Regions from separate parts of the Mesorhizobium sp. WSM4846 genome, predicted to be linked through region 2. Evidence: predicted binding sites of a transcription regulator. Region 2 holds the regulator's gene; each other region holds the start of a gene.
What was found. The regulator LexA, encoded in region 2, represses DNA repair genes until DNA is damaged. The targets are predictions, from matches to a motif close to TGTTCNNNNTGTGTTCNG.
Positions count from the first base shown of each region.

Region 1: the regulator LexA is predicted to act here: its motif matches at 2,528-2,545, upstream of AC0L15_RS13930 (YifB family Mg chelatase-like AAA ATPase).
Region 3: the regulator LexA is predicted to act here: its motif matches at 3,257-3,274, upstream of uvrA (excinuclease ABC subunit UvrA).

Region 1 covers NZ_JBVVPZ010000013.1:96,362-101,488, reverse strand. The annotation lists gene AC0L15_RS13945 (2-dehydro-3-deoxygalactonokinase) at 1-384, opposite strand, end outside; gene AC0L15_RS13940 (SDR family NAD(P)-dependent oxidoreductase) at 381-1,148, opposite strand; gene gshB (glutathione synthase) at 1,514-2,455, shown strand; gene AC0L15_RS13930 (YifB family Mg chelatase-like AAA ATPase) at 2,638-4,170, shown strand; gene AC0L15_RS13925 (hypothetical protein) at 4,277-4,819, opposite strand; gene AC0L15_RS13920 (malate synthase G) at 4,961-5,127, opposite strand, start outside.
Region 2 covers NZ_JBVVPZ010000015.1:14,274-19,400, forward strand. The annotation lists gene AC0L15_RS14800 (ComEC/Rec2 family competence protein) at 1-1,413, shown strand, start outside; gene lexA (transcriptional repressor LexA) at 1,407-2,159, opposite strand; gene AC0L15_RS14810 (molybdopterin molybdotransferase MoeA) at 2,264-3,469, opposite strand; gene moaC (cyclic pyranopterin monophosphate synthase MoaC) at 3,469-3,966, opposite strand; gene trpC (indole-3-glycerol phosphate synthase TrpC) at 4,033-4,884, opposite strand; gene trpD (anthranilate phosphoribosyltransferase) at 4,889-5,127, opposite strand, start outside.
Region 3 covers NZ_JBVVPZ010000020.1:64,194-69,320, reverse strand. The annotation lists gene AC0L15_RS18145 (DUF72 domain-containing protein) at 1-13, opposite strand, end outside; gene uvrA (excinuclease ABC subunit UvrA) at 195-3,116, opposite strand; gene AC0L15_RS18135 (hypothetical protein) at 3,894-4,130, opposite strand; gene AC0L15_RS18130 (ATP-dependent Clp protease proteolytic subunit) at 4,222-4,827, opposite strand; gene AC0L15_RS18125 (SRPBCC family protein) at 4,850-5,127, opposite strand, start outside.

The sequences.
Region 1 (5,127 bases), on a different contig from region 2:
GCCGCGCATGACGTCAGGCGCGTCGGCCTGGCGCTGGGCAAGGCCCGGCACGATGCGGATGTCGCGGCGCTGGCCGGGGACGCGCGCAGCGCCGGCAAGGATGGCGCCGATCGGCGCCGGCACGCTGACATAGGGCGCCTCCAGCCAGCCCTGGCGCGAGCCGGCCATGCCGCAGATGATCACGGGCATCGCTTCCGGCGCGCCCATCGCCGCCAGATGTCCTTCGAGGATGGTCGAAAACCCGGCCGCCTGCGCGGTGATCAGCCCGTCGTCGCCGCGACGCTCGGCGAGGACATTTCCGGCCTCATCGACCAGCCAGACCCTGAGACGGGTGGTGCCCCAATCGACGGCGGCCACAGAAGGCACGTTGCTCGCTGAGTTCACAGGAAGCCCCCGTCGACGATCAGCATCTGCGCGGTCAGCATGCGCGAAGCGTCCGACGCCAGGAACAGCACCGTGCCGACGACGTCTTCCGGCTGCATCACCTGCTTGATGCATTGCTTGGCCACGTGGGCGGCGAGCGCCTGTTCGGTGACCCAGAGCTGCTTCTGCCGCTCGGTGATCACCCAGCCGGGTGCGATCGCATTGACGCGAATGCCGTCGGCGCCGAGCTTGCCGGCAAGCCCCTTGGTCAGGCCGACGATCCCGGCCTTGGCAGCGGTATAGGCCGGCATGTCGGGGTGATTGATCAGGAACGACGTCGACGTGAAGTTGATGATCGAGCCGCCGCCGGCGCGCTTCATGCCCGGCGCCACCGCCTGTGCGGAGAAGAAATGCGGGCGCAGGTTGACCGCCTGGTTGTTGTCCCAGAACTCCACGGTGACGTCTTCCACCGCGTGGCGATCGTCAAGTGCCGCATTGTTGACCAGCACGGTGACGTCGCCATGCGCCTCTGCCGCCCTGGCGGCCGAAGCCCGCATCGCCTCGACGTCGCGTATGTCGGTCTTGAGATAGAGGGGGCGGCGGCCGAGATCCTTTTCGATGCGGTCGGCCAGCGCCAGGCTCGGGTCGTCGGCGATGTCGATGAAGGCGACCTTTGCCCCCTGGCGGGCAAAACCCTCGGTCAGCGCCGCGCCGATGCCGGAGCCGCCGCCGGTAATCAGCACCGAAGCGCCCTCAAGGTCGGCAAAGCGCGCCGATGGCATCATTTTTTTCTCCCTGCGCATGACCCCGAAAATCGATTTCGATTTTCGGAAGGATCATGCGCAAAATCAAAGTGCTACAGCGTCGTTTGCGCATCCAGAAGGACGCGCTTCGCCGTAGGCTCGGTCGGCGCGCATCCTAGCCAGACCGGTCGGGGGAGCAAGGGGAAAACGCAAATTCGCGGGCTTATGTCTGACAAGTCGCTCGTCAGCCGAACAGGAATCGTTGCGGCCGGCGCAGCCGAACTGGGCAAGGCGCTCCGCCTGCGCCTCAGCTACGCCCAGCAGGCAATCTTCAAAATGTCGCGATTGGCAGATGACCGGGGAGGTTGTAAGGGCAAGCAGCCCATCCGATCCGCCGGAGATCCGCCATGCCTTTGAAAATCGCTGTCCAGATGGACCACATTTCCACCGTCTCGATTGCCGGCGACACGTCGTTTGCGCTGTCGCTGGAAGCGCAGCGGCGCGGCCACCAGTTGTTCCATTATACGCCGGACCGGCTGTCGCTGCGCGACGGCAAGGTGTTTGCCGGCGTCGAGGAAATGCAGGTCCGCGACGAGAAGGGCAATCACTATTCGCTCGGCGAGAAAGTGCGCACCGACCTGTCGGAGATGGACGTCGTCCTGCTCAGGCAGGACCCGCCGTTCGACATGAACTACATCACCACGACGCATATGCTGGAGTGCATCCATCCCAGGACGCTGGTGGTCAACGACCCGGCCTGGGTGCGCAACAGCCCGGAAAAGATCTTCGTCACCGAGTTTCCCGACCTGATGCCGGAAACGCTGATCACCAAGGACAGCCAGGAGGTTGCCGCCTTCCGCAAGGAGTTCGGCGACATCATCGTCAAGCCGCTCTACGGCAATGGCGGCGCCGGCATCTTCCACCTGCACGAGGCCGATCGCAATCTCGCCTCGCTGCTCGAAATGTTCGGCCAGATGTTCCGCGAGCCCTACATCGTTCAGCGTTATCTGAAGGAGGTGCGAGCCGGCGACAAGCGCATCATCCTGATCGACGGCGAGCCGGTCGGCGCCATCAACCGGGTGCCGGCCGAGACTGATTCCCGCTCCAACATGCATGTCGGCGGCCGCGCCGAAAAAACGGAACTAACGGAGCGCGAACGCGAGATCTGCGCCCGCATCGGCCCGTCGCTGAAGGAGCGCGGCTTTATCCTCGTCGGCATCGACGTGATCGGCGACTACATGACCGAGATCAACGTGACGTCGCCGACCGGCGTGCGCGAGGTGCAGCGTTTTGGTGGCGCCGATATCGCCAGCCTGTTCTGGGATGCGGTCGAGGACAAACGCAAGTAGCGTCCATGCTTGGCGGAACTGCGGGGTTCCGGTCCGTAGCCGATGCGATGCCATCAAGGCACAACGTTCGATTGTTCCCGTAATGTTCTTGCCTTTGCCCAAAATCTGTGGTTGTCTCGGATGACGCCGTTCGCGGCATGATCGCATGGGCTTCGGGCGAGCCCATGTCCGGGGGCAGAAAAATGGTTGCGCGGGTCCGCACGGTCGCTTTCCAGGGCATCGAGGCCGTGCCGGTCGATGTGCAGGTGATGATCGCGCCCGGCAAGGTCAACATGCACATCGTCGGGCTCGGCGACAAGGCGGTGGCCGAAAGCCGGGAGCGGGTGCAGGCGGCGCTGCACGCATCGGGCCTGTCGATGCCGTCGAAGAAGGTCACCGTCAATCTGGCGCCTGCCGACCTGCCCAAGGAAGGCAGCCATTACGATTTGCCGATCGCGCTTGGCCTGATGGCGGCGCTTGGCGCCATTCCAGGCGACATGCTGGCCGGCTATGTCGTGCTTGGCGAACTGTCGCTCGACGGCACCATCGCCGCGGTGGCCGGCGCGCTGCCGGCGGCGATCGGCGCCAATGCCGAAGGCAAGGGCCTGATCTGCCCTTTCGCCTGCGGCCCGGAAGCGGCGTGGGCCGGCAAGGATTTCGACATCCTGGCGCCGCGCAGCCTGATCGCCATCGCCAATCATTTTCGCGGCACGCAGGTGCTGTCGCGGCCGGAGGCCGGCATCCATGCCTCGGCGCGCGACCTGCCGGATCTTGCCGACATCAAAGGCCAGGAGACCGCCAAGCGGGCACTCGAAGTGGCGGCGGCCGGCGGCCATAACATGCTGATGATCGGTCCGCCAGGATCGGGAAAATCGATGCTGGCGCAGCGGCTGCCGTCGATCCTGCCCCCGCTGGCGCCGCGGGAATTGCTCGAAGTCTCGATGATCGCCTCGGTGGCAGGCGAGCTTGCCGAAGGCAAGCTGACCGACCGGCGGCCGTTCCGCGCGCCGCACCATTCGGCCTCGATGGCGGCGCTGGTCGGCGGCGGCCTGCGCGTGCGGCCGGGCGAGGCCTCGCTGGCCCATCACGGCGTGCTGTTCCTCGACGAGTTTCCCGAATTCTCGCCGCAGGCGCTAGATGCGCTGCGCCAGCCGCTGGAGACCGGCGACTGCATGATCGCCCGCGCCAATCATCGCGTCACCTATCCGGCGCGCATCCAACTGGTCGCGGCGATGAACCCGTGCCGCTGCGGCATGGCTGGCGAGCCGGGCTATCGCTGCCTGCGCGGCGATCGTTGCCGCACCGACTACCAGGCGCGCATTTCCGGCCCGCTGCTCGACCGCATCGATCTCCGGATCGAGGTGCCGGCGGTCTCGGCCAGCGATCTGATCCGGCCGGACCGGGCGGAGAAGAGTGCCGATGTGGCGCTGCGCGTGGCCCGCGCCCGGACAACCCAGCGCGAACGTTTCGAGCGGCTCGGCGCGACCTCCGTCACCACCAACGCGCACTGCTCACCCTCTGTTATCGAGGAGATCGCGATGCCGGATGCATCAGGCCTGTCGCTGCTCAGGGATGCCAGCGAAAAGCTTGGCTTTTCAGCGCGGGCCTATCACCGGGTGCTGAAGGTGGCGCGGACGCTGGCCGATCTCGAGGCCAGCGAGACGGTCGGCCGCATCCATCTGGCCGAGGCGATTTCGTACCGCATGAGTTCGGAGCGAATGGCGCAGGCGGCGTGACGTTCCCCTCCCCCGTGAGGGAGGGAGGGTGACCGGCCCGGCCCGCAGGAACTCGACGGTCTGAGCTACGCGGCCCGATCGTAGTGGCCAATGATTTCCGCGGCAGCTACTTAACCGGAATCATGAGATGTGCGTAGGGAGTGCCCGCCCACATCACATATGGCCTGGACGTGTCAGGTTTGGGGTCAGCCGGATAGCCCTGCATCATGTCCGTTGCGTTGACGATCATCACGTGCGGTCCGGTCTCCACCCAATTGTTGCCTTCCTCGGGCTTCGTCGCATAAGGATCGGTGTTGCTGCCATCGGTGCCGCCGGCCAGCATATACATGAAGCCGACCTTGCCCTTGGGCGGTTCCTTTTTTCCAATCCACGCCATCGCCCATTCCATCGCGTTGGCATCGCCACACATTGGATCCGGGCCAGGTGTGGCCGGGTTGTCCGGCATGCACCAGAAGCCGTTTGTGCCCTCGCGCAGTGTGCGCATTGCACCCTTCTCATCCATAGCGTGGATCGCAGCGCCGCTTGCTACAGCGGGGGGTGCGGCGGATTCAGCGCTCTTGATCATCGCAGCGTCATCGGCGGTTGCGCCTTGCATCGCAACCAAACTGCCCGCTGCCACAAGGGCAGCGACCGTCAGAAGCCGTGTCATGGCCGTTCTCCGGTTTTGAGTTCTTGTGCATGATGTCGGACGCACGGCCTCCCAGAGCCGTTTGTCGGTGGTTAAATCGTAGCAGATCGCGTGCACCGGGACAACGATGTTTTAGCAATTGCTAATATCTGTCGGGTTATACTAGAACTCTATGCGCGCTAGCGAGGGTCTTTCCTTCGCCTTCAGCTCCAGCCGCCGCGCGTGCAGCACCGGTTCGGTGTAGCCGTTGGGCTGGACGCGGCCCTTGAAGACCAGGTCGCAGGCGGCGAGGAAGGCGATCGACTTGTCGAAGTCGGGCGCCATCGGCC
Region 2 (5,127 bases):
CTTGTCGCCGGCACCGTCATGGGATTGCTGCGCAGCGCCTTTGCGCTGTTTCCCGACTTTTCGTCGCGCCGGCCGGTCAAGAAATATGCGGCTGCTGCCGCACTCGTCTCCATCGCTGCCTATCTGATTTTCTCCGGTATCGTGGTCGCGGCTGAACGCAGCTTCATCATGCTGGCGGTAATGCTTGTCGCCGTGCTGTTCGACCGGGCGGCACTCACCATGCGCAACCTGGCGATTTCGGCCATCGCCGTCATCGTCGTGTCGCCGCACGAGGTGGTCGGCCCAAGCTTCCAGATGTCCTTCGCTGCGACTGCGGCTCTCGTGGGCGCCTATGCCAGTTGGTCCGACTTTCGTGCCGACAAGGCCAAGGCGCCGCGACAGCGACGGTCACCGGCCGCTTTCGTCACGCGCAAGCTCGTCGCTGGGGCAGGCACCATCGCAATGACCTCCATCATTGCCGGCAGCGCCACCGCGCTCTTCGCCATCTGGCACTTCCAGCGCGTCTCGCCGCTCAGCCTGTTCGCCAATCTGGCGGTCATGCCGATCGTCACGATCGTCATGTTCCTGGCCGTCCTCAGCGCCTTGGCAATGCCTTTCGGCCTCGACGGCCCTTTCCTCTACATGATGGGCAAGGGCCTGACGGCGATGATTGCAATTTCGGGATGGATCTCGGAGCGTTCGCCGGTCGATGCAGTCGGCCTGATTTCGTTGCAATCGGTTCTGCTGGTGACGGTCGCCCTGGTCATATCCACGATGGCGACGACGTGGCTGCGGCTTGCGGCACTTCCCTTTGCGCTCGCCGGCCTGCTGACGATTTCCGAGACGCGCACCCCCGACGTGCTGATCTCGGAGGATGCGCATCTGGTGGCACTGCCGATCGGCGGCGGCGAACTTGCCGTCAACCGGGTGCGTTCGAACGAATTCACCACCGACAACTGGAAACATGCGCTGGTTTCAACAACGATCGTCGAGCCGGAGACATTCGAAAAAGGAGATGTGCGGTTCGACATCGCCGATCCGGCCGACCTGCCGCCGGGAGCGCCTTTCACCTGCACTGCCGGCCTATGCCTGGCCCGGCATCCGTCCGGCGCGCTCATCGCGCTCGCCGACAACCGTAAAACCGCGCGGCCGGCCTGTGCCTTTGCGGATTTGATCGTCATCGACGATGCCACAGCCTATTACAAACCCTGCCGCAACCCGCTGGTTCTCGTCGTCACCAAACGGCAGCTCGCTCGCATGGGCAGTGCCGCCGTCTTCTTCGATCCGCTATCGGCGACGACGCCCGCAGAAATCCGTTTTGCCGTCAGACAGCCATATAGGCCTTGGCATGAGCAGCGGCGGTTTTCGCGCGAGGCGAGGGGCCTGCCGCCATACCGCAGGGCCGAGAAACCCAGGAAGCCTGCCGTTCAGTAACGCCGGATCAGTCCGACGAGCTTGCCCTGCACCTTGACCCGGTCCGGCCCGAAGATGCGCGTCTCGTAGGCCGGATTGGCGGCTTCCAGTGCGATCGAGGCACCTTTGCGGCGGAAACGCTTCAGCGTCGCTTCCTCCTCGTCGACCAGAGCGACAATGATCTCGCCAGGCTGGGCGGTGTCGGCGTTGCGGATGATGACCGTGTCGCCGTCGAAGATGCCGGCCTCGATCATCGAATCTCCCTTGACCTCCAGCGCGTAGTGCGTGCCGCCGGTGATCATGTCCGGTGGCACCGAGATCGAATGCGTCTGGTGCTGGATGGCGTCGATCGGCACACCGGCAGCGATGCGGCCCATCACCGGTATGGAGACAGTGGCAACGACGTCGTCGTCATTGCCGGCCGCACGCATGCGCGAAGGCGCCGGCTTGATCTGCCGTCCGAGGCCGCCCTGTCCAAGGCCGCCTTGCCCAAGGCTGCCTTGAATGACGCTCGGCGAGAATTTGCGCGCCGCATTGAGGCCCGGCGCGATCGAATCGGGCAGGCGCAGCACCTCCAGCGCGCGGGCGCGGTTGGGCAGGCGGCGAATGAAACCGCGTTCCTCCAGCGCCGTGATCAGCCGGTGGATCCCCGATTTGGAGGCGAGGTCGAGCGCTTCCTTCATCTCGTCGAACGAGGGCGGAATGCCGCTTTCCTTCAGCCGCTCGTGGATGAACATCAGCAGTTCATGTTGTTTGCGTGTCAGCATCGCGACCCCCAACAGAATCAGAAAAACAAACCCAGAACAAACACTATCTGTTCCAGTTGTGTTCCGCAACCATTTAAAGTTTAATGAATGTGTTGACGCTTTGTTCAGCGTAGCATCAGCACGCTGCAGGCGGTGCCCGCTGCGGCCGCGGGAGCGAATGGCTCGCGCACGACCAGTCCGTTGGCGTCGGCCAGCATTCTGAGCATCGAGGAATCCTGGATACTGAACGGCGTTGCCTCAAGCGTGCCGGCTTCTTCCTTCACCACCGCGCGTACATAGTCCTGTCTGAGATCGTTGGCCGGCATGGCGGCGCCAAGCCGCGCCTGACGCATGTCCTGGCGAAAAGCGCGGCCGCCGAGCCGCGCCAGCAGCGGCTTCAGAAAGAGTTGCGTGCAGACCAGGCTGGCCACCGGATTGCCGGGCAGGCCGATGCAGCGGATGTCGCCCAGCCGCCCGAACATCAGTGGCTTGCCGGGCCGCATGGCGATTTTCCAGAAATCGAGCGCCATGCCTTCACCGGTCAGCACGTCATGGACGAGGTCGTGGTCACCGACCGAGGCGCCGCCCAGCGTGACGATGATTTCGGCGCCTGCGTCGACGGCTTTCGTCACCAGCGCGGCGATCGCCTCCTTGCGGTCGGCGGCGATACCGAGATCGAGTGCGCTGGCGCCGACCAAGCGGGCCGCGGCGGCGACGCCATAGGCATTGGAGGAGATGATCTGGTCGGGGCCAAGGTCGCTGCCCGGCGGCAGCAATTCGTCGCCGGTAGCGATGATGGCGACCAGCGGCCGTTTCACCACGCTGACCTGCTGATGGTTGGCCGACGCCGCCAGCGACAATGCCGCCGGATCAAGCAGGCGGCCTTTCTCCAGCAGCAAGTCGCCCTTCGAGAAATCGAGCCCGAGGCGGCGGATGTTGCGGCCTTCAACCGTCGGCGCGGTCACTTCGATCATGCCGCCGCCGAGGTCGCGGACATTCTCCTGGATGACAATGGTGTCGGCGCCTGCGGGAAGCGGCGCGCCGGTGAAGATGCGCACGGCCTGCGCCGGGCCGACTGTCCCGGCAAAGCCGCGTCCGGCCGGCGCCATGCCGATCACCGAAAGTCTCGCGGGCACGGACGCGACATCGTCGGCCCGCACGGCATAGCCGTCCATGGCCGACGCGTTGAATGGCGGCTGGGTGCGGAGCGCCATGAGCGGCCCCGCCAGCACGCGGTCGGCGGCGTCCATCAGGGCGACGCTTTCAGCCTGCAAGGGCGCAGCATCCGCAAGCAGGCGCTCGAGCGCCTCGGCGACCGCAAGCAGCGCCATTATTGGCCTGCCCCCTGGGCATCCGCCTTGTAGTCGCCGGATTTGCCGCCGGTCTTTTCCACCAGCCTGATGCCGGAGATCGCCATGCCGCGATCGACCGCCTTGGCCATATCATAGATGGTCAGGCAGGCGACCGAGACGGCGGTCAGCGCTTCCATCTCGACGCCGGTCTTTCCGGTGACGCGGGCCAGCGCCGTGACCTTCAGGCCGGGCAGCTTCGCGTCCGGTTCGATGTCTACCGATATCTTGGTCAACAGCAGCGGATGGCAGAGCGGGATCAGCTCATGCGTCCTCTTGGCCGCCATGATGCCGGCGATGCGCGCCGTGCCCAGCACGTCGCCTTTCTTGGCATCGCCGTCGAGAATCATTTTCAGCGTTTCGGGCCGCATCGAGACAAGACCTTCGGCGATTGCCGTGCGGGTCGTCTCCGCCTTGTCGCCGACATCGACCATATTGGCTTCGCCTTCCGCGCCAAGATGGGTGAGGGCGGCCGACATCGTCAGGTCACCCTGGAGCGACGTGCGTCCGTTTGAACGCACAAAGTACATTCTAACGCTTTATATCTATGCATCATGCTCTCCGAACATCGATTCCGATTTTCGGGCAGATGCATTGGCGGGCGCCTTGCCCGTCAAAAGCAGGTGCGTCGCAGTGGCCACGTCCTGTTGCCGCATCAGGCTCTCGCCGACGAGGAAAGTGCAGATGTCGCTCCGTTCCAGCCTGCGGCAGTCCTGGTGCGAGAAAATACCGCTCTCGCTGACCAGCAGCCGGTCGGCCGGCACCATCGCCGCGAGCCGCTCCGATGTCTCGATGCTGGTTTCGAACGTCCGCAGATTGCGGTTGTTGATGCCGATCAGCCGCGACGACAGTTTCAGCGCGCGTTCCGTCTCGGCCTCGTCGTGCACCTCGACCAGCGCGTCCATGCCGAGCTCGAACGCCGTCGTTTCGAGTTCCCTGGCCACGGCGTCATCGACGCTCGCCATGATGATCAGGATGGCGTCCGCGCCCCACGCACGGGCCTCGAACACCTGGTAGGGCTCGAACAGAAAATCCTTGCGCAAAGCCGGCAACCTCACGGCGCTGCGCGCATCGGTGAGGAATTCAGGCGCCCCCTGGAAAGACGGCGCATCGGTCAGCACCGACAGGCAGGCAGCCCCACCTTCGGCATAGGCCGTGGCCAGCGCCGGCGGATCGAAATCGGCGCGGATCAGGCCCTTGGACGGGCTCGCCTTCTTGATCTCGGCGATCAGCGCGAAACTGCCGGATTTGCGTTTGGCTTCAAGGGCCGAGAGAAAGCCGCGTGGTGCGTCGGCAGCCTTTGCCCGCGCCTTGATTTCGGCAAGCGGCACCCGCGCCTTCGCCGCCGCGATCTCGTCGCGCTTGTAGGCTTCGATCTTGCGCAGGATATCAGACACGGCGCTATCCGTTCGAAATCTCGACCAGCCGGTCAAGCACCTTCAGCGCCCGGCCGCTGTCGATGGCTTGCGACGCCGTCGCCATGCCATCGGCAAGCGTCGTCGCCTTTCCCGCCACCACCAGTCCGGCGCCGGCGTTCATCAGCACCGTATCGCGAAAGGCGCCGGCAGCGCCGCCCAGCATGTCGCGTAGCGCCTGGGCGTTGTAGGCGGCATCGCCGCCGCGCAACTCGTCCTTGGTAT
Region 3 (5,127 bases), on a different contig from region 2:
CAGATTGAGTCACAGTCGTCCTCCCGGGTTGAAATGGATCAGGCCGTAGCGAGCGTTTCGACAGCTTAAGCCATGTCGAAATGCGGATTGGGCGTAGGGTGCATAGGCGGCTTGCGTCAGCCGGACGACAGCATCAACGGCAAGCGCTCTTCTGATCTTATTTGAGGATTTTCCAAACGCCAGCCAGTCTTCGCTCACTCCGCCGCTTCGCGCTTGCCTCCGGGGCGCCGCTCCAAAAGTTCCCTGAGGAACTGGCCGGTGTAGCTGCGTTTTTCGCGGACGATATCCTCCGGCGTGCCTGAGGCCACCAACTCGCCGCCGCCGTCGCCGCCCTCGGGACCGAGGTCGAGCACCCAGTCCGCGGTTTTTATCACCTCGAGATTGTGCTCGATGACGACCACCGTGTTGCCCTGATCGACCAGCTCGTGCAGCACTTCCAAGAGCTTGGCGACATCGTGGAAATGCAGGCCGGTGGTCGGCTCGTCGAGGATGTAGAGCGTCTTGCCGGTCGCCTTGCGCGACAGTTCCTTGGCCAGCTTGATGCGCTGCGCCTCGCCGCCCGACAAAGTCGTCGCCTGCTGGCCGACATGGATGTAACCGAGGCCGACCTGCTTCAGCGTCTCCAGCTTGTCGCGCACGCCGGGCACGGCGGCGAAGAAATCGACGCCTTCCTCGACCGTCATGTCGAGCACGTCGGCAATCGACTTGCCCTTGAACAGAACGTCGAGCGTCTCTCTGTTGTAGCGCTTGCCGTGACATACGTCGCAGGTGACATAGACGTCGGGCAAAAAGTGCATCTCGATCTTGATGACGCCGTCGCCCTGGCAGGCTTCGCAGCGACCGCCCTTGACGTTGAACGAGAAGCGGCCTGGCTGATAGCCGCGCGCCTTGGACTCCGGCAGGCCGGCGAACCAGTCGCGGATCGGCGTGAAGGCGCCGGTATAGGTGGCGGGATTGGAGCGCGGCGTCCGTCCGATCGGCGACTGGTCGATATCAATGACCTTGTCGAGGAATTCGAGGCCCTCGATGCGGTCGTGCTCGGCCGGGTGCTCGCGCGAGCCCATGATGCGGCGCGACGCCGCCTTGAACAAGGTCTCGATCAGGAAGGTCGACTTGCCGCCGCCGGAGACGCCGGTGACGGCGGTGAAGGTGCCGAGCGGGATTTCGGCGGTAACGTTCTTCAGATTGTTGCCGCGCGCGCCGACGATCTTCAGGCGCCGGTTCTTCTTGGCCTCGCGCCGCACCGCCGGCGTTGCCACTTCGAGCTCGCCGGACAAATATTTGCCGGTGATCGAGGCGGGGCTGGCCATGATCTGCTGCGGCGTTCCCTGCGCGATGATGTGGCCGCCGTGGATGCCGGCGGCCGGGCCGATATCGACGACATAATCGGCATGCAGGATGGCGTCTTCGTCATGCTCGACGACGATCACCGTGTTGCCGATGTCGCGCAAATGCTTCAGCGTGTCGAGCAGGCGCGCATTGTCGCGCTGGTGCAGGCCGATCGACGGCTCGTCCAGCACATAGAGCACGCCGGTGAGGCCGGAGCCGATCTGCGAGGCCAGCCGAATGCGCTGGCTCTCGCCGCCCGACAGCGTGCCGGAATTGCGCGACAGCGTCAGGTAGTCGAGCCCGACATCGTTGAGGAAGCGCAGCCGCTCGCGGATTTCCTTGAGCACGCGCACCGCGATCTCGTTCTGCTTGTCGCTGAGTGCGGCGGGCAGCTCGGTGAACCATTGGTCGGCCTTGCGGATCGACAGCTCGGTGACCTCGCCGATGTGCTTGCCGGCAATCTTCACCGCCAGCGCTTCCGGCTTCAGCCGGTAGCCGCGGCAGGCCGGGCAAGGCGTGGCCGACATGAAGCGCTCGATCTCCTCGCGCATCCAGGCAGATTCGGTTTCCTTCCACCGCCGTTCGAGATTGGGGATCACGCCTTCGAAGGTCTTTGTCGTCTGGTAGGAGCGCAGCCCGTCATCATACTGGAAAGTGACCTCGCGCTCGCCGGTGCCGTGCAGGATGGCTCGCTTTGCCTCTTCGGTCAGGTCCCGGAACTTGTCCCCGAGCTTGAAGCCATAAGCCTTGCCCAGCGCCTCGAGCGTCTGCACGTAATAGGGTGAGGTCGATTTCGCCCATGGGCTGACGGCGCCGGCGCGCAGCGACAGATTGTCGTCGGGCACGATCAGGCTGGCGTCGATGGCGCGCTGGCTGCCGAGGCCGTCGCAGGTCGGGCAGGCGCCGAACGGGTTGTTGAAGGAAAACAGCCTGGGCTCGATCTCGGGAATGGTGAAGCCTGACACCGGGCAGGCGAATTTTTCGGAGAACAGGATGCGCTCATGCGTCTCATTCTTCGATTTGTTGACCGAATCCTCGCCGGTCTGGCTGGCGTCGAGCGGCCGGTCGGCGAATTCGGCCACCGCCAGCCCGTCGGCGAGCTTCAGCGCGGTCTCGATGGAATCGGCAAGCCGCGTCGCCAGATCGCCGCGCACGACGATGCGGTCGACGACGACGTCGAGGTCATGCTTGTACTTCTTGTCCAGCGCCGGCACGTCGGCGATTTCGTAAAAGACACCGTCGACCTTGACGCGCTGAAAACCCTTTTTCTGCAGCTCCAGCAGTTCCTTGCGGTATTCGCCTTTGCGGCCTCGCACCATCGGCGCCAGGATGAACAGACGCGTGCCTTCCTCGACCGCCAGCACGCGGTCGACCATCTGCGACACCGTCTGGCTCTCGATCGGCAGGCCGGTGGCCGGCGAATAGGGGATGCCGACGCGCGCGAACAGCAGCCGCATGTAGTCGTAGATCTCGGTGACGGTGCCAACCGTCGAGCGCGGGTTCTTCGACGTGGTCTTCTGCTCGATGGAGATGGCCGGCGACAAGCCGTCGATCTGGTCGACATCAGGCTTCTGCATCATTTCGAGGAACTGCCGCGCATAGGCCGACAGGCTCTCGACGTAGCGGCGCTGGCCCTCGGCATAGATGGTGTCGAAGGCGAGCGACGACTTGCCTGACCCCGACAGCCCGGTCATGACGATCAGGCTGTCACGCGGCAGGTCGAGATCGACATTCTTCAGATTGTGTTCGCGCGCCCCGCGAATGGAAAGATATTTATGGTCGGCCATCGCCGGTCGCCGCCTCAGATCTGGAATCTCGTGGGATGGCGGGTTGTCCCAGCCATCCCCTATGTAGGTAATTTCGCCACCGTTTCGAGAGAACTCTCGACCAAGCCTTTAACCGTCTTTCGCGCGGGCGAGCAAGCGGAAAGAACAAAGGCCGAACACGCTCCTGACAAATGCGTTCATGTAATCCACAGCCGACGTCGCGCTGCTCAAAACGGATGCAAAGTTCGGATTCGCCACACAAGCGATCACGTTTTTGGTAAATCGGCTATCCAACTGTTGACGTCTCGGACTCAGGGGGGCAGACTCCAAACGTCAACCGAAGCCGACCGTCTTTCGATGGCCTCGCCGCCCCAAGGCGGCCTGCGAGACGCCGCAGGCTTTGCGATATGCGCTTCGGACGACACCAGTCGCAATGGACAGAAAAGGAGAGCAAAGGAATGACTCCACCGGACAGTCCCTTGAGGCTCCACGTGTCGCTGGAGCCCCGGCAGGCATAAGTGCCAGGGCTAGGCGTTTTGCGCCGCCCGACAAACCGTGACCTGCCGATCCCATTAAAATCAGAGACTACTAGTCGGATCGTCGGCTGAATGCCGCGAAGCATCCGAAATCAAAAGCCGGCAGTGTACTCCCGGCAAGTTTGGATTTCAGATCCAAAAAAGCCCCGACCGTTTGCGGAAGCAGCGGCGGGGCTGTTCGTTTCAGAGCCGCAGCGATGAAGGCCGATGGAGGTGTCCTATCACCGGGGGGCCTTCATCGAGCCCGCGCCGACATCGAAGGTTATGCTGCCGGAAATCCAGACATCGGTATCGCCGATCTTGAACTGGCCGTTGCTGGACACGGCCTCGTCGGGTTCGGCACCGGCTTGGCGATGCGATAGTCGTTGGTCACACCGGGCAGCGTGCCGTTCTGCGAAGGCGGTGAACTGTCTTCGGCGAACGCCGCGCCGGAGGTCATCGCCGCGACGGCGATACCGATAATCAGCCGGTTCAAGCAAATGCGTGAGATCTCAGACATCGGCGGACTGTATCGCCGCACTCTGGCCGAAGCAAGACCGGTGGCGATCAAACTGGCCGAACGGCTTGGCGGCTTTCGCTCTTTGGCGCTTTCAAGCCGCCTGTTTGCGCGTGTCAAAAACATGGTCGACAAGGCCCCATGTCTTTGCGTCCGCGGCGGTCATGAAATGATCGCGGTCGAGCGTGCGTTCGACTTCTTCGAACGTGCGACCACAGTGGTGCGCGTAAAGCTCGGTCATGCGCCGCTTGGTCCTGAGGATGCCTTCGGCGTGGCGCTGGATATCGGAGGCCTGGCCCTGGAAACCGCCTGACGGCTGGTGCAGCAGGATGCTGGCGTTGGGCAGCGCGATGCGTCGCCCCGGTGTGCCGGCCATCAGCAGGAACGAGGCCATCGAGGCGGCAAAGCCCATGCAGACGGTGGATACCGGACTGCTTATATACTGCATCGTGTCGTAGATGGCGAAACCGCTGGTCACCACGCCGCCCGGCGAATTGATGTAGAGGGAAATCTCCTTATCGGGATTGTCGGATTCCAGCGACAGGAGTTGGGCACAGACCAGCGCCGACACATTGTCGTCGATCGGACCGTTGATGAAGACGATGCGCTCGCGCAGCAGCCGCGAAAAAATGTCGAAGGCGCGTTCGCCGCGGCTCGACTGCTCGATCACCATCGGCACCAGATTGGCAAAACCGCTCATCGCTTTTTCTCCGTTGTGCTGCTCAGGCCGCGCGCAGGGAGAGGCGAGGCGTGTTTGCGGCTATGGTCTGTCTGGGGCTGTGTGCGTTGAGCGAAAGCCTGCAACCGGCGCCGGCAATTGCAGGCGTGGCTACTCGCGCAAATCCGTTGTGGACGATGCGCAGATGGGTGCCGCCCGACACAGTGCGGTCGAGCGTGAAGGTGACGATACTGTCCAGCGGCCTGGTGAGCGGATCCGCTGTATTGCCAGGCGCCGGCCGCTCCCGCCAGGAGTAACGCAGCAGGCGTTCGGGCTCGGCGT